2 regions of the Bacillus sp. V33-4 genome follow, and region 2 is predicted to be linked to the other one. Evidence: riboswitches for the same ligand, from Rfam matches in the RefSeq annotation. Region 2 holds a riboswitch; the other holds the start of a gene.
The links. Region 2 has a riboswitch for cyclic di-GMP ahead of CVD23_RS04330 (anti-repressor SinI family protein). Riboswitches for the same ligand answer to the same signal wherever they lie in the genome.
Positions count from the first base shown of each region.

Region 1: another riboswitch for cyclic di-GMP. It lies ahead of CVD23_RS11995 (DUF5667 domain-containing protein); the one in region 2 lies ahead of CVD23_RS04330 (anti-repressor SinI family protein).

Region 1 is NZ_PGVC01000030.1:25,130-36,190, forward strand. Features, by position in the region: gene CVD23_RS22990 (methyl-accepting chemotaxis protein) at 1-190, shown strand, start outside; gene CVD23_RS11975 (helix-turn-helix domain-containing protein) at 278-838, shown strand; gene CVD23_RS11980 (hypothetical protein) at 1,021-1,464, shown strand; gene CVD23_RS11985 (anti-sigma-I factor RsgI family protein) at 1,527-2,786, opposite strand; gene CVD23_RS11990 (sigma-70 family RNA polymerase sigma factor) at 2,780-3,478, opposite strand; gene CVD23_RS11995 (DUF5667 domain-containing protein) at 3,625-5,151, opposite strand; cyclic di-GMP riboswitch class I at 5,215-5,300, opposite strand; gene CVD23_RS12000 (plasmid pRiA4b ORF-3 family protein) at 5,477-6,076, shown strand; gene CVD23_RS12005 (APC family permease) at 6,897-8,285, opposite strand; gene CVD23_RS12010 (acetamidase/formamidase family protein) at 8,333-9,235, opposite strand; gene CVD23_RS12015 (hypothetical protein) at 9,323-10,222, opposite strand; gene CVD23_RS12020 (response regulator transcription factor) at 10,642-11,061, opposite strand, start outside.
Region 2 is NZ_PGVC01000010.1:118-11,178, forward strand. Features, by position in the region: gene CVD23_RS04325 (helix-turn-helix domain-containing protein) at 86-406, shown strand; gene CVD23_RS04330 (anti-repressor SinI family protein) at 664-813, opposite strand; cyclic di-GMP riboswitch class I at 844-939, opposite strand; gene CVD23_RS04335 (pseudouridine-5'-phosphate glycosidase) at 1,292-2,209, opposite strand; gene CVD23_RS04340 (carbohydrate kinase) at 2,225-3,322, opposite strand; gene motB (flagellar motor protein MotB) at 3,437-4,219, opposite strand; gene motA (flagellar motor stator protein MotA) at 4,212-5,006, opposite strand; gene CVD23_RS04360 (hypothetical protein) at 5,707-6,087, shown strand; gene CVD23_RS04365 (DnaJ family domain-containing protein) at 6,174-6,548, opposite strand; gene CVD23_RS22300 (peroxiredoxin) at 6,703-7,314, opposite strand; gene hutH (histidine ammonia-lyase) at 7,621-9,126, opposite strand; gene CVD23_RS04385 (YfiT family bacillithiol transferase) at 9,444-9,974, shown strand; gene CVD23_RS04390 (DNA topoisomerase III) at 10,379-11,061, shown strand, end outside.

The DNA.
Region 1 (11,061 bases), on a different contig from region 2:
AGCACAGGAAGTTTCAGCTACAGTAACGAGTGTAACGTCTGTCTCAAGGGATTCTTCCCTGCATGCACAAACGGTTGCAGCAGCAACAGAGCAGCAGCTGGCGGCAATGGAGGAAATCTCTTCATCTGCAAGCTCAATGTCAGATATGGCGGTGAATTTACAGGAGCTCATCAGCCGTTTCAAAGTTTAGCAGTTATATAATTGCAAGCAGACAACATGGCAGGCGCCGGATTCCGGTGCCTGCCACTTTATGGAGAAAGGATTTTTTGAATAATTTATGATCTATACAGAAGATGAATTGGTTTTTATAAAAGAAAATCTGGGAAAACGGCCATTATCAGAAATCGCGAAACAATTGGGCCGGTCACCAAAGTCATTGGAAATGACGCTGATCCGGAAAATGGGTACATCCAACACAAAAACGAGCACCGGAAACATTACCGCCGGTGAGCTGGCGAAAATTTTGCAGGTAGACAGAAACACAGTTATAGGATGGCTTGCCCGGCATGGCCTGCCATACAAAGAGAAGATTACCCGATATAAAAAGAAATTCACATTCATTGACGTCGAGGAATTTTGGAAATGGGCTGCCCATAATAAAGAAAAAATTGATTTTTCAAAGATGCAGCCTTATTCCCTTCCCCCTGAACCCGATTGGGTCAAGGAGGAACGCAAATACAAAAAGGCCCGGAACTATTGTCCATGGACCATTTTAGAGGAAAAGCAGCTTTTAGAATGGGCCCAAGCTGGGCTGAGTATGCAAACCATTTCTGAGAAGCTGAAACGGACACCCAGCTCTGTTGTGAAGAAATATGAACGGTTGAAGGGGACTAACTAAAGCAGTTTAATCCATAAATACTAGAATCACTTTGTTTGAACAATAAATTATTATGAAATTATAAAAAAACTACTTTCACATGCAAAAAAATTAATTTAATTATGTTAAATTTTACCTTTATTGTGGGACTCGACAATTTCTACATAATGATGTATATTTCGACTCATAGGGTGGTGATTAAATTGAAAAAACTTAATTTCTTAACTTTGTTGATGGTTGTTCTCCTAATGGCAGCATGTGGAACAGCGGTTAATAACGATTCAACATCAGGTAATAATGATGGTGTAGCAGAATCAACAGAAACTCCTAATCAAGAAAATGAAGTCGTCGAAGAATCAAATGAAGAAACAAAGACAGCTGAAGAAAATAAAGTTGTGGATAATCAAACCTCTGAGGAAAATGTTAATACTGAGAGTAACAAACACCAGGTAGAGTTTTCAGGTCAAATTGATCAGGCTTCAATAGAAGTAATAACACCTGAAGGCACACCACTGGCTTTAAGAATTGAAGATTACCAATCCAATGTGAATTTCGAAACTATTACAGCAGGAACTAATGCTGAAATAGAGTATTATACTAATGAATACGGACAGAATATACTTACGAATTTTGTTTTTATGGAATAAGCGTTAGTTACACTACTATTATTTTAAAATCAGAAAAGCACCTGCGAGGGTGCTTTTCTGGCTTATTGTGTCCAATCTTTTTCAGGATTCTCTGAATTTAAATATCTGCTCTCACGAACATGTTCTTCGTCATTTTGATCGGCATCATCTTCCTCCATCCCATCTACTGTTTCTTGTTGTTCCTGCTCTTGATGATCGTCATTTGCAGGAGGCTTGAAATTTTCGTTCTCTGCTGGTGCTTGATCATCCCTTTCTATCTCATTCTGATCTTCTTCCTTTATACTACTGTTATCAGGAACTGGTTTTCGCCCATTTTGTTGTTCATTATCTTGATTTTGGTTTCCTGCTGGTTGTTTATTTTCTTGATCTTTATCAATTATTTCAACCTTTGAAGTATTGTTGCTGTTATTGATCTCTTCTTTTTTTACAGCCTTCGGAACCGACTTATTGTTTGAACCAACATCTGGAGTACGACTTCCAGTAGGTGAAGATTCTTCTTTAGGTAAATCATCGTGCTCAACCTTAGCTTTATTATCGTTGGGTTTAATCTTTTCTAAATGATTATTCCCCTGAACGGATTGCCGTGGTTGTTGCCCAAGCTCCTTTAATTCCGCAATTGATCGGCTGCGAATCGTTTCTTTACTGATGTTGTGGCCTTTGTCTATTAGATCCTTATAGCTTACATATTTATTTATTGACAGACTTGCTTTGTGGGCTTTATCTAGAGTGTTTTTATTTTCTTTTTTGATAAACACCTCGGCATCGACCTTATTATCATTAAGTGAGACCGTCAAAGCACTTTGGATATCATCATCCAGTTCATCCAAATTTCCTCTAAGCGGCACAACCGTAACTGCTACCAGCCCTTTTTTATCCGTTTTCAAATATTTCTTTTTGACAGTATGGCGGATAAATTCATCAATAAATGTATATAAATTTTCATCTTCTGTTGAGATCGATTTAATTACTTCCTGTCCATCATCATTTACAGGAATAACTTTCAGTATATTCAACTGCTTATCGATATGAACTTCAACGGAAGGGTTAATATCAATTGCGACTACATACGAATCTTGTTGAGTCTGCGAATTGAAAAGAAAATAACCGATTACAGAGAGCACCAAAATTGCAGCAAGTGATAAATATTTAATTGGCCGGAACCGACTGGTGCTTTTTTCAGAATAGGTGTAAAGCTGGCCAATCCGAGGCACACCATCTTCAGGCCAGGGAATATTTTTAAAAATACCGCCCTCGCACATTATCACCACATATTCCTGGTTCACCTCTATAACAATTCCCTGATAGATTGTATTGTTCAGCATAATTGTTCATCTCCCGCTGGAATGCTGATATATTGAGTCAACTGGCGCCATTCCGGATGCAGCCTTAGTATGATTAACGTGATTAAATATTTTCGGTGCCTTTCGACCGTTTTAATAGAATAGCCCGTTTTTTTGCTAAAGAGTGTCGCAGGCAGGCGTTTTTTCTTCAAAAAATCCTCCACCAATTCAGGAAAGCCGACAAACTGGTGTGCCATTAAAATCATTTTATCCCTTGAATCTTTATGTTTTGGAGCATAGTGCTCCAGCTCTTCAAAAAGAATATCGAATTCGTTTAAGCTCTTCTTAAACTCCAAAATTTCCTCAATCAGTTCTTTTTCCTGTAAAGTTTGCTGGTAAGATTTAAGAGATTGCTTTTCCTCACATTCTTCATCTTGATTGAGACGATCTGCCTTTTGTTCTTTTCGAAAAAAATCGATCAGATCTCTTTTGATAAGAAGATAGGCATAATTTAAGAAGCTTCTGCCTCGCTGGCTGTTATATGTATCAATTGCACGATTAAAAGCCAGTAAGCTGACACTCGCCTCTTCTTCGCTCCAGTTAATATAACGACCGGTAATATGGCCGGCCGTATTAATGATATATGGTCGGTAATGGCGAATGATTGTTTCTCTATCTATTTCGTTCCCGTTTACCGCTGCTGAAATTAATATACCAAGCTCTGAATCTTGCAACTGACCACCCCCGAATGCCTACTAGATAATCATACTTTTAAAGTTTAAAGGGGTAAAGAAGCTTTTTAAAAGTGCTTTTAATTTTCCCGAAAAGAATTCATAAGAAAATACAAATAGAAGGAGCCAGCGGCGTGGCTCCTTTGACCTTAATTTTCTCCGTCTTCTGAATGTTCTCCTTCTTCCCCGTTTTCGTTTTTATTTTGGTTTTGTTGGTCTTTATATTGCTTTTCAGCTTGTTCTTTCGCTAATTGTTCTTGTTGTTTACGAGCTTGTTCTACTTGCTGTTTTGCTAATTTTTCTTGTTGTTTGCGAGTTTGTTCTGCTTGTTCTCTTTGCTTTTTTTCTTGCTCTGCTTGTTGCTTGCGAGCTTGTTCCTCTTTTTCCCGCTGCTGCTCTGCCAGTTCTTCTTGTCTTTCACGTTCCTGTTCAGCTGCTTCCCTGGCCGCTTGTTCCTGTTCTTTTTTACCCTTTTCTAATTCCTTTTGTTTTGAAGCAGTTTGCTCTGCTTGTTTTTTATTATTTTCTGTGTTCTCAGCTATATTATTTGAATCATTTTGCTCTTCATCATCGTCGTATTGCCCTTCGTTATCTTCTTCTTCCCTGTCGTTGGAATTTCCTTCTTCATTCTGTTCTGCCAGTTCTTCATCTGCGTCTTCTTGTAATTCTTTCAGTTCCTTTGCAACTTTTTCCTGAATTTTTTTAATTTTTTTATCAGCTTCCGCCTTGGTGATTTCACCCGTTGCGAGCTTTTCTTGAATTTTGGCAAGCTTCTCTGATGCTTCCTGCTCTATTTCCGCATATTCCTTAACTATTTCAAATTCAACCTTCTGTTTCTTAATATCTTTCAGTGATTTTTCCAATCTTTCTACCGTGGCTGTATCGTTTGATTTTTTCGCTTGTTCTATCGCCTCTTCGATTAGATCTTCTTTTTGATTAATCACTTTACCAACCAGTTTGCCCAGGTCTATATTTAACTCTTTTGCTATTTGCCCAAAGCCCATATTTTTATTCTTTAATAAATCAACAATTTCTGCTTCTGTTTTTTCGCTTTCCTCAGATAGAGCAAGAACTTTTACAATTTGTCCAAATCCCAGGCCTTCTGCACGTAGTGCTTTTACCTTTTCTGTATTTAATTCCTTAACCACGCTCGCTACTATAAAAGCTTCTTTTTTAGTAGAATTCAATTCCTCTAATTTATTGTCTGCTAATAAGTCTTCGCCAGGGATATCGAGTGCAGCAGTTTGCTCCAACTCACTTGTTAACTGATCCTTTACCTCTCCGTTCAGATCCGAATCCAATACAATCTGCGCAACCTTATCGCCCGCTTCCTGCAAGGAAACTAAGTATTCATCAATTAAGTTCGTAATATATTGATCTTGATCTGTCTCGGCTATTTCAGCTAATTCCGAAAGCCGCTCCTGAGAAAATTGAAGCAATAATTCGGTTTCCTTTACATCATTAAACGCAAAAAATAACTGCAAATCTTCAGACAGCTTATCAAAGAAATAAGTAAAACTATTGTCCGGTGTGGTACCTGCTGCAACTTGGGAAAATGGTGCGTTTACTGTATCATCAGCTGGCGCTGTGTCTCCCTCTGCATAAGCCGCAGTACTAAACAATAGGCCTCCCATGAAAACTCCGCCCGAAATGAGCCGCTTGATATTTCTGTTCATTTAACTTCTCTCCTTATAAAAAATAAGAAAAGATGAAAAAGCTATTATCTTCGTCCGCACTGGTCTGGCAGCTGGCTGACATAGGTTTTACCCCGTTAGTCCCTCTAGCTTTGCGTCGCCATTTTTCAATGGTTTTGCCTTTATCAACTTTTCTAATATTCTATACGATTCCATGTCGAAATTTGAGGGGGAAATTGGCGAAATAAAAAAATTTTTATTAACTACCGTTAAAGCAGAAGTGGGTGAATTGTTGGATTATCAGATCAAAAATATAAGAACAGGAACAAAAAAACCAAAAAGTTCTGTGCGAAAAGCAAAACCTATAATGACGTACCAATTGAAAGTATCACTAAAAGGTATCCGGCCGCCTATTTGGAGAAGGATCGAAGTGCATAGCGAGTTAACCTTCCACCAGCTGCATGAAGTGATTCAAGTATTAATGGGCTGGGAAAACTATCATTTATACAGTTTTGAATATAATGATGTTTTGATTGAGCTTCCCGAAGATGAATTAGAGACTGGGTTTTTCCTTCCTAAAATGAGGGAAACAACTGATTCACGGAAAGAAAAGCTGGGAGACTGGATCCGAACAGAAAAGGATGAATTCCTCTACACCTATGATTTCGGAGATGACTGGGAGCATATGGTGACAGTAGAAAAGATCGAGCAAGTATCTGAAAAGCTTAAATACCCTGTCTGCCTAAAAGGAAAACGCGCATGCCCACCGGAAGACGTTGGAGGTATTTACGGTTATTCAGCTCTGTTACAAGCTTTTCAAGATCAGGGGGACCGGCAACTTGATCAAGAGGAAAAGGAATACATGGAGGAGCTGCGCGAATGGTATGGACCTATTGATCCGGAGGCGTTTGACATTGATCAAGTCAACCAATCTCTTAAAAAGGTTTTGACAAACAGGAAACGATAAGAGCTTGTTTTAAGAGTGGATTGAAATTTTCCACTCTTATTTTGATCATGATAGCTTTTTCCCCCAGTCTCGTTTATGCGCACTGTCTTTTTCTGGAGAGTCTAACTTAAAGTCAACTACAAAAACCAAGTTTAGCTGAAAAAGATATAGTGGACATTAAATAAACGCCCAGTAGAGAGGTGTTATTTTGTGATCTTTTTCTGTTAAATTCTTCAAAATACCCTATTAACAAACAATATTAAACCCTTTATTCATGCAAACATACGATCATTATCGAAAATCCTGTCGTTCTTTATCGAGAACTTTTTGTTTATAGAGATTACTTATCAAGTTATTATTGGATTACTAGACAAACAGGAGGTTAAGGTAATGCCGTTATTATATATGAAAGAAATCTTTACTCCTTTAAAATTGATCGGAATTAAATTCTTCATAACAAAAGAAGGCGATAAGTATATAAAAATTTGGAATAAACCTCGAAAAAGGATTTTTAGTTAATATATTTCAATATCTACGAAAAGTATAAGGATCTTTGCTATGAGATCATTGATGATTATTGGCAAGGCCTTTTTTATTTGTCCCGCTTTCGAAATCCCCGATCTATGAAAGAAAACTCAAATTTATCAAATGTATTCTTTCAAAGGCTTCGGCTCGACTTGCTTTAAGTGTGCAATTCATATTTTTAGTCAAATAAAAAGCTAGCTTAGCAACTTGGGCCAAGCTAGCAAAAACCAAATGAATTTATTCTTCTGCCCATTTTCCACTTTAGATTCCAGGTAATAGAGAGTAAGCCCTTCTTGAATAATTCCTCCCCCGTCTCTTACTCCACATTCAAAGAAGAATCCTTCTTCACCAGCTTTAAATAAATCATATAAACTATTCCGATTGCCATCCATATAAAACCGAGTTGTTTGCTGGTTGCATCAAGGCTATACCATACGAAACCGATGATAAATAATCCGATTACCGGGAATAGCAAGTGATTTAAGTAATCTTTGCTCTTTTTCTTGCGGATAAAATAATTGATGACTGAGATATGCAAGAACAGGAATGCGGTTAATGCCCCGAAATTAACAAGAGATGCCAACCCATCGATTTTAGAAGCAAAGAACACTGTCACCACTAAAGAGATTCCTGCTACTGCAAGAGTACTGATGTATGGAGTTTGGAACTTTGGATGAATTTTAGATAGAACGCCAGGAAGCTTTTTGTCACGTGCCATGCTATATAAAATCCTGGAGATAGCTGCCTGTGCTACTAATGCATTGGCAATTCCCCATGCAAGCGCTGTAGCCAGGGTAGTTGTCCACTTCAACCAGGTACCGCCTGCAATTTCAGCAATTTGGTAAAAAGCTACATCCGCATTCTCAAATGTTGTATAGTCTGGCCAAATTAAGGCTGAAACCCATGTTTGAATAATGAATAATACCCCGACGACCAATAAGGAGAAAATAACTGCACGTCCAACAACTTTGTTTCCTCCTCTTGTTTCTTCGGACAGCGTCGATATGGCATCGAAACCAAGGAAACTTAAAACAGCAATCGACACAGCACCCATGACCATTCCGATGCTAAAATTATCACGGTCATAGAGCGGTTTAAAATTAAATTCTGCTCCATTTACGCCCTTTGAGATGGCAATGATAGCGGCAATCACAAATATCGCCAGCACAATTAATTCAAGAACAACGATCACCTTATTTGCTTTGGCCGTTATTTCAATTCCAAATACATTAATGACAGTATTAATTCCAATAAATATAAGAAGCCATACAATCATTGGGACCCCAGGCACGATATCACCTAAAGCCGCAGCGCTGACTAAATACAATAACGAAGGGATTAAGATATAATCCAGTAAGATCACCCAACCGGCAAAAAAACCGACATGTTCGTTAATCCCGCGCTGTGCATAAGAATAAACGGAACCTGCGATAGGAAAGGCTTCAGACATTCTTGCATAACTTAATGCAGTAAAAATCATTCCTATCATCCCAATTAAATATGCAAGTGCGACCATTCCATTCGAACCTTCTGCGACATATCCATAAATCCCGAACGGTGCAATTGGCACCATAAAAATAAGACCATAAATTAATAAATCCCAAAACGATAAAGACCTTTTTAACTCTTGCTTATAGCCATAATCTTCAATGTTAACGTCAATTTCTGTATTTATCTGATTGGCTTGTTGAACATTCGGATCCATCCAATCTCCCCCCCTTTATATACTCGCGTACTTTTTCACGATGAAGTTTATCCAAACAGCTTTACCCCATAAGCGTCAAGTACACTTCTTGGCACAACAAATCTTGCCGTCATTAACGGATCGACAATTTGCGAAATTTGAACTTGCCCGACTGCACTCATCAGCATAGTCAACTCAGCCAAGGTTAAATCTGTATGAGGAAGTAACGTGTCTATCATTAGCTCAACTGACGCTTTGGCTGCTTCGTCTAAAGTTTCCTTTGAAACAATGACAGCAACGCCCTGTTCATTTTCTAAAAAAGGAAACGGAATAGATGTCCCTATAAGGACTTCTAACGTAACCGTTACTTTCCCTGGGATTTCGATTCCCGACACACCGATTTCCCCGTCTCCCATCGCCGCATGCAAATCCCCCAGGCCGAATAGAGCACCTTCCTGAAAAACAGGAAAATACAAGGTTGCCCCCGTGGTGATAAGAGTTGTATCCATATTTCCGCCATGTGCCCCGGGTGTTCCGCAGGAGACAGCATCTCCCTCGGGAGCTACCCCGATGACACCGATCATTGGATTTAAAGCTATTGATATTTTTTCATTAAAAATAGCTTTATTGTCTTTAATCGGAATGAGCTTTACCTGAAATTCATCAATGCGATGACCCATAACACCCAAACCAGGCCCGACTGCCATTACCCCTTGTTCACCCAGCTCAATGTTGTCAATCCTCACCTTTAATACATCACCCGGTTTCGCTCCTTCAACATAAACCGATCCTGTTGCCGGATTAATCTGATTCCAGTCAATGGCGTTTAAGCCTGTATCCTGAGATTGAATTTGGTTTTGAAAGCAATCATATGTGTCAATGATAACTTGTGTACCCGAAGAAACCGTTAGAGCTGTTTTATTACGTTTACTGAAAAAATAAAAGAATTGTTCTTTTGATAATGTTTGCACGATATTTCAGACTCCTTCCTTTTTCCTAATTATAAAAAAGAGAAGAACCCCTGTTTTGCAAAATAATAAGTTGTTTTTGTATTATTTTTATATTTTTCTGACTTTTCTAACAAAAACAACAAATAATGTTATCCCGGATAAAGCAAAACTTATAATAGGCCCAGTCATTTCTTTGAATGCAAAAGAAACCCAGCACCCTATTAAAACAAACAAAACAAGGATCAATGAAAATTCAATGCCCCACTGAACATTAGATTTTACTAACAGCCATAAAGCGAAAGCAAGGGATACAAAAAAATTGAGGTAAAAAATAAAAGTCGCATACAATGTTGGTTTAAAAACCAGCATGGTGAACATCGTCAATAAGCACAAAAAAAGGTTGAAGAAATAACTTTTTCTCACCGTGAATCGCCCCGGAAAAACCATGAAAATCAGGCTAGTCAATTTATGAAGGGAGATACCTATTCCAAGCGCAAAACTTGATAAAACGCTCACAATCAATATATATAACAAAGGAGGCGAAAGCTGTTGCGTAATGCCACTTAGTAGATCCGCCCGCTCTGTAACCGACAGCAAATACACGACGATGACTGTAACCGACAGGGGAACCGCACTCCAGCAGATCGCACTTAAGCTCACTGTTATTTTCAGTCTGTTCTTTTTCATTGATGAAAGATCCGGACTGATAAAAAAATAAACCATCAATTGTGCTGCCATAAACAACATGAAAAGGAAACAGGCAAGAATGAATGACCCTGCTCCGAAGTCAACGCTATTATTGCGTACAAAATTGAGATAGGTAGATTGAACACCATGAATGAGGTAAGTAGTGAGAGGGATCATGGTGACGCCAATAAAGAAAAACGCCATTAACCAGGCACCTACCTTTTGAATACCCTGTACCCCTCCCATTCCCGCAAACACAAAACCAAAAGATAATAGAAAAGCACTTGTCCAATACGAGGAGATATAAAATACTGATTCCATAAAGGAACAAGCCAACAAAATACTAACAATAAGCCCTTCACAACTTGCCATAAACAAGATGAAATAAAAAGCAAACCGGCCATTTTTCGTAAAAACAGTTTTAAAATAATCTTTTCTTTCCCCTGCTTTACACAGTAATACATTTAAAGATTCAATCTTTCTGCTAAACAGAAACAGAATGAATCCTCCAGATAAGGCAATTGCTAATCCTGACAGATAACTATAGTGCATCGTAAAGTAAAAAGGAATAAATAGAAAAGTTCCGGTGATTAGTTGAAAAAGCAGAGAAATGGTCCCCTTGGACACTGGAATCTTACCCTGGGTTTGCATATAATCAGCTGGACTAGTATGTTCCCCGAATTCTTTCATATGAAAAATTAATAGTGTAATGGCCAAAAACAAGATGACATACCAATCGATCATTTGCTTTGCTCCTTATAGTTAGAAGGTGTGATTCCTTCTCTCTTTTTAAAAACATTACTAAAATGATGCTGACTGGAAAAACCGACTGATTCAGCGATTCTTGTCATGCTCCAGTTTGGATGCTTCAATAATAATGTCTTAGATTGATGAATTCGATAGCTTAACAGATATTCTTGAAAGGTAGAACCTATTTCCTCAGAAAATCGCTGGCTTAAGTAAGAAGGGTGCACAGGTATTTCTTCGGCGATTTCTTGGAGGCTAAGTTTCCTGGCATAATCCCTCTCGATCCGTTTTACAGCATATTGGACATGTGCCGATTTAGCGATCACATATTGATGTTCGCTTATATATTTATCAATGACTCCATATAGTTCATTTTCAATGACGGGTTTTACAAGATAATCCAGCACTTCTAT
Region 2 (11,061 bases):
TATAAAATACAGGATGTTCTTTATATGAAACCGATGAATTCGGCTTTGTTATTATAGAAAACTTATGTAAGGTGTGTGAGACTGGATGATTGGTGATCGGGTAAAAAAAATCCGTCAGGAAAAGAAGATGTCACTTTCTGAACTGGCTGATCAAGCAGGTGTTGCTAAATCCTATTTAAGCTCCTTGGAGCGCAATTTACAAAGAAACCCGTCCATACAGTTTCTTGAAAAAATATCGTCTGTACTGGGAGTTCCTGTTGATACCTTAATCAATGAACAGCCTAATAAAGAACAGCTTGATTCCGATTGGATGAACCTCGTGAAAGAGGCAATGAACTCCGGGGTTACGAAGGATCAATTCCGTGAATTTTTGGAGTTTAATAAATGGAGAATTAATAAAAAATAAACCTGTTTTTTTCATAACAGGTTTTTTATTTATGTATTTGAGTAAATTTCACAATGTGCTAAGCTAAACCGAAAAACGAATCTAATGGTCTTAATAACCCGGGAGTATTCCGTGGCAAACGAATAATACTGTTTACATTTTAAATAACTGTTCGTTTTTCAATTAAAGAAATAGCTATCGAAATTTACAGAGAGCGTCCATTGGTTCTATTGCAGAATATTGCTGGTTTGTTCCGGCATGTTCCTGATTCTTCATTTTTAGCGATTTTCAACAGCAACTTCCCTCATAAAATGATCATTAAGAAAATTTCGGATATCTTCTTTTTTGAGTCCTAGCTCCTTCGCTTCAATAATCAGCAGCATCCATTCCAGATCGATTTCGTCAAAGCTTTCTTTTACGCCTGCCAACATGACTCCCCCTAAAATACATTTCGTATTCCAGGCAACCCAGCCGTCCTAGCCTGAAAATGCTTCCAAGACCTTAGACCCGCGACTTTGCGTCCCCATCTTTCAATAGGTTTGCCCTTTTCTGGACCTGATCCATCCTCTTCTAATACTTAGGTATTATTTTATCTACTTCTTTACTATTACGGTGTTATTATTTGTCATATGAAAAATGCAGGCCATTCTCATTTTCGTTCAAAAAAAGCCATTATTCTACAGCTTTCTTCTATTTCCACGTAAGTTATTATGAAAATGTTAACTTTTGGTAGGTTTAAAGATGAATTTCTGTAAGTTTAACGAAATTATCGTCGAATTATTTTGCTAACGATTGATTGAATGCGTGGGTGTATGATTAGTTCTTTTTCACTGTTAAGTCTTCTTGTTTTTTGCTTCTTTATCATTATAAACGGGAAAAATCAGCCCCCTTTTAAGAGCTGATCTACTATGTATATTTCAATAAACTCACTGCGATACGGGACCCGATATCTGCATTATACTTTACAAGTGCAATATTGGCAATGAGACTTGAGCCTTTTGTTAATTCTTTTACTTTCCCTAACAGAAATGGAGTTACGTCCTTGCCTGCCACGTTATTTTCCTTTGCTTCCGAGAGCGCCGCTTCAATCACCTCATTAATGAATGTTTCATCTAATGCATCCCGCTCCGGAATCGGATTTGCGATTACAATCCCGCCATCCAGCCCAAGCTCCCATTTAGTACGAATCAATTGTGCAGCCTGATCCGGATCGTCGACACGGAAATTTACACTATACGGGCTTGTTCGAGTATAGAAGGCCGGCAGACGGTCAGTTTGGTAACCGACAACGGGAACTCCGAACGTTTCCAGATATTCAAGAGTTAGTCCGATATCCAGAATCGATTTTGCCCCCGCGCACACGACGGTAACATTCGTCTGTGCAAGCTCTTGAAGATCCGCTGAGATATCCATTGTCGTCTCTGCTTCGCGATGTACACCGCCAATACCGCCTGTGACGAATACTTCAATTCCAGCCAGACTTGCACAAATCATCGTTGCAGCCACTGTCGTTGCTCCATTTTTACGATTGGATACAAGATATGGAAGGTCGCGGCGGCTTGCCTTCGCCACATCATTGCTTTTCGCCAGAAACTCGAGTTCATCTTCTGATAAGCCAATTTTAATTTTTCCATTTAGAATTGCAATCGTCGCCGGAACAGCGCCGTTTTTCCTGATAATACTTTCTACCTCTTTTGCTGTTTCTACATTTTGTGGATATGGCATTCCGTGTGAAATAATCGTCGACTCCAATGCAACAATTGGCAAATTGCGTTTTCTTGCTTCCAAAACCTCTGCTGCGTATTCCAATACGTTTTCTAACATGTTGTACATTCTCCCTTATTTAAAAAATTGTTTGAACGCTTCCTGAAGACTAGTATGGTTTAAAGCGGGATTAACTGTTTCATGGGATTGCAATGTTATCTGCGAACATGTCATGCCTATTTTGCAGGCGTCTTTTATGTTCAATCCCTTCAAATGGCCATATGCAATTCCGGCGACGAGCGAGTCTCCTGCACCTGTTACATCGTCGACCGCCACTTTTGGCGGCAAGAGCACGCCCGCTTCACCTTGTTTGGAAAAATATACAAGACCTTTGTCTCCCCGGGTAATAACAACCTTTTTAGCCCCTTTTTCCAGGATCGCTTCAGCAGACTTAAAAAAGTCGCCTTCATTTTGAATTTTCACACCTGATAAAGCCTCTGCCTCGCGCTGGTTGGCAATAAGCCAGGTTACTCCGCTTAAATTCCGGGGAAGTTTTTTTACCTTTGCTGATGACACTGGCGTGATACAAAGTGGAATCGACTCTTCTTCGCAGCGTTTAATCGTATGAGCTAATACGTCTGCCGGAAAATTAGTATCAAGGATGACCAGCTCGGCAGAAGCCAGATACCCCCACTTCTTTTCAATCATTTCAATGCTCACTGCGTCATAAATGCACATGTCAGCAAGCGCGACCGCCATTTCTCCGTCCCTCTCGAGCACAGCGGTATAGGTGCCCGTCGTCTTTTTTGATATTTGCTGAGAAGGGCCAATATCGACAAAAGCTTTTGTATAATCCAAAAGCCATTGCCCCTGATGGTCGTCACCGACGACAGTCATAAGCGCCGCATCGATCCCGATCCTGCCCAGATTCTCGGCAATATTTCGGGCAACTCCACCGCATGACTGCGAACTGTATCCTGGATTGGAGGTGCCGTATTCCAGCTTATCAATCACCTGAATCTTCCGGTCCACATTGGCACCGCCAATGCAGATAACTTCTTTTTCATCCGGTAAAACGTACGCCCGACCGAGAATTTTCCCTTGTCTTATTAACGAAGAAACATAACCGGCTGCAGCAGAACGTGATAGACCCGTCTGTTCAGCCAGGTCGATTTGCGAGATAAACGGGTCTTCTTTTACTAAATGTAAAATTAACGACTCTTTTTCATTCACGTTTGTTTCCCCCATCACCTTTCAGACTTTTGTTTCAATTATAAACATTTGTTTTACATCTGTACAAAACTTTTTAAGCTCTTATAAATAGAAATGCAGGTTAAGCCTGTTAGCTTAACCTGCATTTCTTGGTAAAATAAGAATTTCAACACGTCGGTTCTTGGCCCTGCCTACGTCAGAATCGTTTGGCGCGACGGGCTGGAACTCACCAAATCCTTTCGCACTAAACCAGCGCGGATCAAGTTGTTTATTTTCTAAAACAATTTTCATGAAATTAACAGCACGCATCACACTTAGCTCCCAGTTTGATGAGAACTGTGAATTCTGAATCGGAATATTATCAGTATGCCCGCTGATAATAATATTGCGGGGTGGGTCCATCACAAGCAAAGCGGCAATTTCGTTGGCAATCTGTCTATCCTCTGCCCTTACGTCTGAACTTCCTGAGCTGAAAAAGACATTGTCTCGAATCGAAACCAGCAGACCTTCATCCGTCAGAGAAGCTTGTAATACTTCTGTTAGATTGTTTGCCTCGATATAAGCATTTACCTTCCGGAGAATCTCTTCCAATTCTTGTTGATCTAAATTGTCGGCAGCACTGCTTTTATCTTCTTCTTGTTGCTTCTTTTTTTGTTGATCCTTTTCCGACTCCTCAGCCGCGTCCATGCGACCTTCGGGAACCGGACTCTGACTTTCAAACTCCATGACCCCCGTTCCGCCGTTAAAAACCTCATTAAAAGTTTTGGAAAGCGCCTCAAACTTCTTGGCGTCGACTGAACTCATGGCAAACAAAACAATAAACAGCGCCAGCAAAAGGGTGAGCAGGTCTGAATAAGGAATTAACCAGCTCTCATCCATATGATCTTCATGAAGATGCCTTTTTTTGCGCTTACTCATCCGCCTTCACACTGCTCTCTTCCAGAAAGATCTTCCTTTCACCAGCTGGAAGAAATGAGGCAAGTTTCTGTTCGATAACCCTCGGTGCTTCACCTTCCAAAATGGACAAAATCCCTTCGATCATCATATATTTTATCTTCGCTTCTTGCTTAGACTTGCGTTTTAATTTGTTCGCGAAAGGATGCCATAAAACATAACCCGTGAAGATACCGAGTAAAGTTGCTACAAAGGCTGCACTGATAGCATGTCCGAGCGCATCTATATCCGCCATATTGCCCAATGCTGCGATTAACCCGACAACCGCTCCCAAAACTCCGAGCGTTGGAGCGTAAGTGCCTGCCTGAGTAAAAATACTCGCTCCGGCCTGGTGCCTTTCTTCCATCGCTTCGATTTCTTCTGATAGCACATCTCTAATATAATCAGCGCTTTGTCCATCAACTGCAAGCGAAAGTCCGCTTCTTAAAAAAGAATCCTCTATTTCATTTGTTTTCGCTTCAAGAGCGAGTAAGCCTTCCTTCCTGGCAAGCTGCGCCCAATCAGAAAACATCCGAATCAGTTCAACCGTATTGACAAGAGTCTGTTCTTTAAATATCACTCCGAAAAGCTTCGGGAGGCGTTTAATTTCATCAGTTGGAAAAGCAATAATGACGGCTGAGGCCGTTCCAATCAAAATAATTAAAATTGCGGCAGGATTAGCAAGTGCTACAACACTTACACCCTTCAATACCATTCCGACCCCTACCGCAATAATTCCCAATATCACACCAATTAACGACGTTTTGTCCATGAATCATTCACCTGTCTTATCTCATACTTTTTTAGCTCTTTGCTGCCAATCTCCGTTTGAAAAGACTTAAAATTAGCCATTTCCCTTTATTTCGACATTTTTTCTTGTTTTTTAAGGGAAAATAAACATTAATTTTTTTTGCAGCTGTACCCGCAAAAACTAGGTTGCAGCGCTGCAAACGCTTCCTAGCAGAATTTAGCGCGGCAGAATAGGATTTTCGTCGATAGATGCTCTTCCAATCGTGATAGAACGGAATTTTTTCGCGACTGCTCGTTCACATATTCGCGGTCGGATCAGCATTCATCCGCAATCGATGTCATCTGATCCGCGATCCTTGCCATCTTATCCTCGAAAAACTTCATATATCCGCGATTTTTTCCTATATATCCGCGAAAAATTTGATATATCCGCGATTTTTCCAATATATCCGCGAAAAACTTCATATATCCGCGAATCTCCAAATATATCCGCGAAAGCAAATCATCGATTGGTGACTCGGATAATCCGCGGCTATAATTGCTATTCATTTTAGAGAATTCGGTATATCCGCCCTTTTGCTCATGTTTGATTCGCAGGAAGCGCTGCATGAAAGCAGAACAGATGTCACTGCGCGACAGAACGACTCTCTAAATCCCGAATAATCGCATCTTTTTGTGAAACGATATGAACAATAAGTTGAAGTAAGAAGGGATGGTCCTGGATGAGAAAGCTCATATACGTATTTCTTATTGCGGCCTTGATCAATATAATTGCTGTGAGCACTGCCGATGGAGAAGGGGTGAACAGTCAGCTTATGGAAGAGGTATTAGTGAAACAATTTCATGAACAAATTTCCAAATCGATTATAGAAACTTATCAAAACAGATTTCCACAGTATGAGAATGCAACAATTATCAGTATTAATAAAGAGGCACTCCCTGAATCATCGGAGGAAATGAAACCGGGGATCCTATATGAGATCGTACTTCAAGTCGAAGTGCCGCTCAATACTGGCAAGCGTGAAAAATTGACCATCATCCTTAATAACGATTCAAGTGATGGGCAGTTTAACGTGAGAACCGTGAAAAAAGGGCATATGTAACTGGATATTTACTTCATTTGGACTTTTCTTTTTTGAGCACTAAAAAAAACAGCCAGGCCATTGTAACCTGACTGCTTCGTATTCAGCTAAAAAAGCTTGCTGTTGATTTTTTGTTCATAATTTTTGAACATGTTCGAGTTTGTGTTGGCTCGTCGCTTTGCCATCATGCTGTTGAAGCGAAGTATTTTTTCATTCAGCTTTTTTTGCAGCTGCTCTTTTTCTTCGTCGTTTTCACAGCTCTTTATGAGGTCCTCGAGTGACAGCATTTCCTGCTTAAGGCGATTTTCTTCCGTGGAATAGCCAGCATTTTTCAGCATTCTGTATGCCATTCGTAGCTCGGGCGGGACTGCGGCGGCATCATCCCGTGGCAGCGGTTTGCCAAATCCGGGTAGATGATCGAACTCCCCATTTTCGTATGCTTTGCGAATTTTATCTTCTGACACAATCGAAGCGAAATCCATTATACCATCCCTTCTTAATGGTATTCTCATGGTGAAAATGTTGATACGTTAATGTCATTATAACCGAAAGATCAAAAATTCGCACTGGAGCTTGGGCCTATGTCGCCTTTCTTATTGATCCCGAAACTAAGAGAACGAACCCGCTCAATTTTTCTTATATCCTGCCGATCTCATCATCATTATGCTGTATACCTTTATTACCGGGCAACCAGTTCGCAGGCACTCCCTGACCTGTTTGCTGCGCAAACTGAATTCCTTGAATTAACCGCACAATTTCCGGAATGTTTCTGCCTATTTCCTTCGGATAGATATGCTTTGCGAAAATGATTTGCTCAGGGCTTATGATAAAAGTTGCCCGAAATGACTCTCCCGTCTGTTCATCCAAGACGCGATAAGCACGGCTAATCTCCTGAGTACGATCACTTACAAGCGGATAGGCAACATTTCGCAACGATGATGAGGTTTCCTTAAACACTTTATGGGCATAGACACTATCAGTACTAATCGCGACCACTTCCGTTTTCAGCGCTTTCAGATCATCATGAACAGCAGCGACCGCTGCTAATTCCGTCGGTCAGACGAATGTAAAATCGCTCGGATAAAAGAAGAGGACGACCCAGTTTCCCTGATAACCTTCGAGGCTGATTTGTTTAATCTGCCCGTCGAAAAATGCATCAGCTGTAAAGAGAGGGGCCGGATCGTCTCTTGTTGCACAAAAGTAGGACGGATAAGCGGCAACGTCTTTGGCATAAAGCTTATTTTGCATAGGAAGCTCCTTTCATCTTGCCTTTAAGAATTTCATTCCTTCTATACATATGCAAAAGGAGGCACATTTTTTCAAGCTGTTTGGAAAAGCCTACTGATGAAATGAAAGCAGTGATCAGGAATGTCACAGAGGAGGAATTTAGCATAAGAAAACAGGCCACCCCGGTTCTTTCCGAAAGATAGCCTGACTAAAAAACATGCGAAAGAACGAGACGAAGATGCACAACTAATTTTCACATATGAGGCCATTAAAAACCGCTTCGACAGGCCGTGAATAGGTGAAGAAACTTTCTCACAAAAGCAAGGCTCATCTTATGTTCGTCAGATGATCATTTTGCATTTTTCTCAGCCATTGTGATGCCGTTTCGATATCCGCCGAGAAAACTCTGTCCTTCTCAATGGACGGCACCAGCTCCCGTCCTGTTTTATAAAGCTTACTAGTAAAACCAGCCATTTTTTCCGTTCCCCTGTATTCTGCTGCCTGCATGGCACAGATCCATTCGATTGCAACTACCTTCATTGCATTCTGGATTATTTGATAAGCATGCCTGGCGGCAATCGTCCCCATGCTGACATGATCCTCCTGATTCGCTGATGACGGTATCGAATCTACACTGGCCGGATGGGCAAGTGTTTTATTTTCGGAAACGAGTGAAGCCGCACAATATTGCATAATCATCGCACCTGATTGCAGACCTGGCTCCGGGCTAAGAAACGGCGGCAAATCATTGAGCTGCGGATTGACAAGCCTTTCGATACGCCGTTCTGAAATATTAGCCAGTTCGGCGACCGCGATTTTCATAAAATCCATTGCCAGCGCAATCGGCTGTCCATGAAAATTGCCACCTGAGATCACCTTCGCTCCATCATCAAAGATAAGCGGATTGTCTGTCGCAGCATTGATTTCAATCTCTAGTTTTTCTTTGACATAATCCAATGCTTGCCAGGAAGCACCGTGAACCTGTGGTATGCAGCGCAGCGAATAGGCATCCTGCACCCGCATTTCACCCTGCCTTGTCGTTAGCCTGCTCCCCTTCAGATAAGCTCTCATCCTGCTTGCTGTCTCGATTTGCTGCTTATACCCCCGTGCCAAATGGACATCCTCATCAAAAGCATCGGTAATTCCGTTCAAACCTTCCATCGTCATCGCTGCAATCATTTCACTAACGGTCGCAAGCCGTTCCGCTTCTAAATAGGCGACAGCACCCATCGCGGTCATCGCCTGCGTCCCGTTGATTAACGCCAGTCCCTCTTTTGCCTCAAGTTCAAGAGGGCATAATCCTTCTTCATTGAGTGCATCGGCCGTATCCACGACCTGCCCTTTATACATGACCTTGCCTTCGCCAATGATGGTGAGTGCAAGATGGGATAATGGAGCCAGGTCACCGCTCGCACCTAGCGACCCTTGCTGGGGAATGACAGGATGGATTTGTCTATTTAGGAATTCGATCAGCCTGTCGATGATCAAAGGCCTTATCCCTGAATAGCCTTTCAACAGGGCATTTGCCCTTAACAGCAGCATCGCCCGCGATACCTCCTCCGAAAACGGTTCCCCTACTCCGCATGCATGTGAACGAATCAGGTTAAGCTGTAAATCCCGGACATGATCAGCATCAATCATGACATCACTGAATTTCCCGAAACCAGTATTAATTCCATAAACAATTTTGCCGTCTGCAACAATCCTTTTTACGGCCTTATGGCTTTTTTCTACAGCTTTGATACTTTCAACTGATGCCTCCACTCTTTCTTTGCCAGATATGACTGTCCTCACTGCCTCGATTGTCAAAGTATTGCCCGTCAAAATTACCATCCTGTCTCCCTCCATCGCTTTAGCACAATAAAGAAAGAGGCTGCCCTTATCCGATCCGGTTAAGTTCAGCCTCTTTCATTTGTTTTTGATTAATAGAAGAACAGCTATATTTCACCTTGTTCCCCTGCCTTTTTAATAATTTTCCGAATTATATTTTAATTCTATGACCTTTAGTCCACTTACGTCAATCCTTTTGGAAAATTTTAGTTTGTTAATCAAGTGGTGTGTTAGTTTATTAAAGAGTTGAAATAAGTAATGGACATAAAGGGAAATTCATGAAATATTTTATATATATTTAAAAGGAAAGCAGGGGTAATATGGAAAAGCTGATGTATCCAATTGGCCGATTTGAATTTCCGGCAAACATTACATCTGAACAAAGGAACGAATGGATCAGAATCTTAAAAGACGCTCCCGGCCTTTTAAGAAAAGCTACGCAAAATTTGTCCGAAGCTCAGCTTAATACTCCCTATCGTCCAGGCGGCTGGACGGTTAAACAGGTTGTCCATCATCTTCCTGACAGCCACATGAATAGCTATATACGTTTTAAGCTAGCTTTGACAGAAGACGAACCAACTGTTAAAACATATGACGAAAACCGATGGTCCCAGCTTCACGACTCGTTAACGGTAGGCCACGAAGTCTCGCTCAACCTATTGGAAGCTGTACACGCACGCTGGGTCAGTTTGCTTGAATCTCTGACAGAAGAAGATTTCTCACGCAAATTTATCCATCCGGACCACAATAAAAAAATGGATTTGAACGAAACACTTGCTTTATATGCATGGCATTCGCAGCACCATATTGCCCATATCACATCACTGCGCGAAAGGATGCATCGGAACTAAGATGATAAACGGAATATAGTTGATGATATATTTATAAAGTTGATGATAAATGGGATGAAGTTGATGATATATTTAAAAAGTTGATGATAATCGGAATGAAGTTGATGATATATGTAAAAGTTGATGATAATCGGAATTAGGTCGATGATATACCTCAAAAGTTGATGATATAGCGTCTGAAGTCGAAGATATATCTGAACAGTTATTACAGAACCAAGGGTTAGCGGCATAATCCTTGGTTTTTCTATTAACTGAGATGATGTGCACAATGTCGTCCCGACTATCTCAATGTTAAATTCCTGCTTTTTCCGTTATACTTATAGGATAAGACCATTTTATAGGTATTGGTTTGCGGCTTCATCGATGCGTGACAGCTTTGCCGCAAACTCCAGGAAGGAGTTTTTATGAAATCTCTCGTTCTTGCAGAAAAACCAAGCGTTGCCCGTGAACTCGCCCGCGTGCTTGGCTGCAATCAGAAAAATAAGCATTATTTTGAAGGAAATAAATACATTGTCACATGGGCTCTCGGGCATCTGATCGAATTAAAAATGCCGGAGCATTATGATACTAAATATAAAACGTGGCGGCTTGAAGACTTGCCGATTATTCCCGACAAGATGGGATTGAAGGTGATGAAGCAAACAAGTCCGCAATATCGCGGGATCGAAAGCCTTGCAAAACGTCCGGATATTAAGGAATGCATAATCGCAACAGATGCCGGCCGGGAAGGCGAGCTTGTCGCAAGATGGATCTTGCATAAAGTCCATTGGAAGAAGCCGATTCAACGCCTTTGGATCTCTTCGCAGACAGACCGGGCTATTAAAGAAGGCTTTCAGCATTTAAAGCCGGGCAAGCAATTTGAACCGTTATTTGAATCTGCTGTTTGCCGTGCCGAAGCAGATTGGCTGATCGGCCTTAACGTTACAAGAGCATTGACAACCAAGTATAATGATCCGCTTTCCGCAGGACGTGTGCAGACACCGACTTTAGCGATGGTTATCGAACGGGAAAAAATAATTCAATCGTTCGTGCCAACCGAATACTGGACTCTCCAGGCGAACATCGGCCCGTTGAAAGCTCTCTGGGA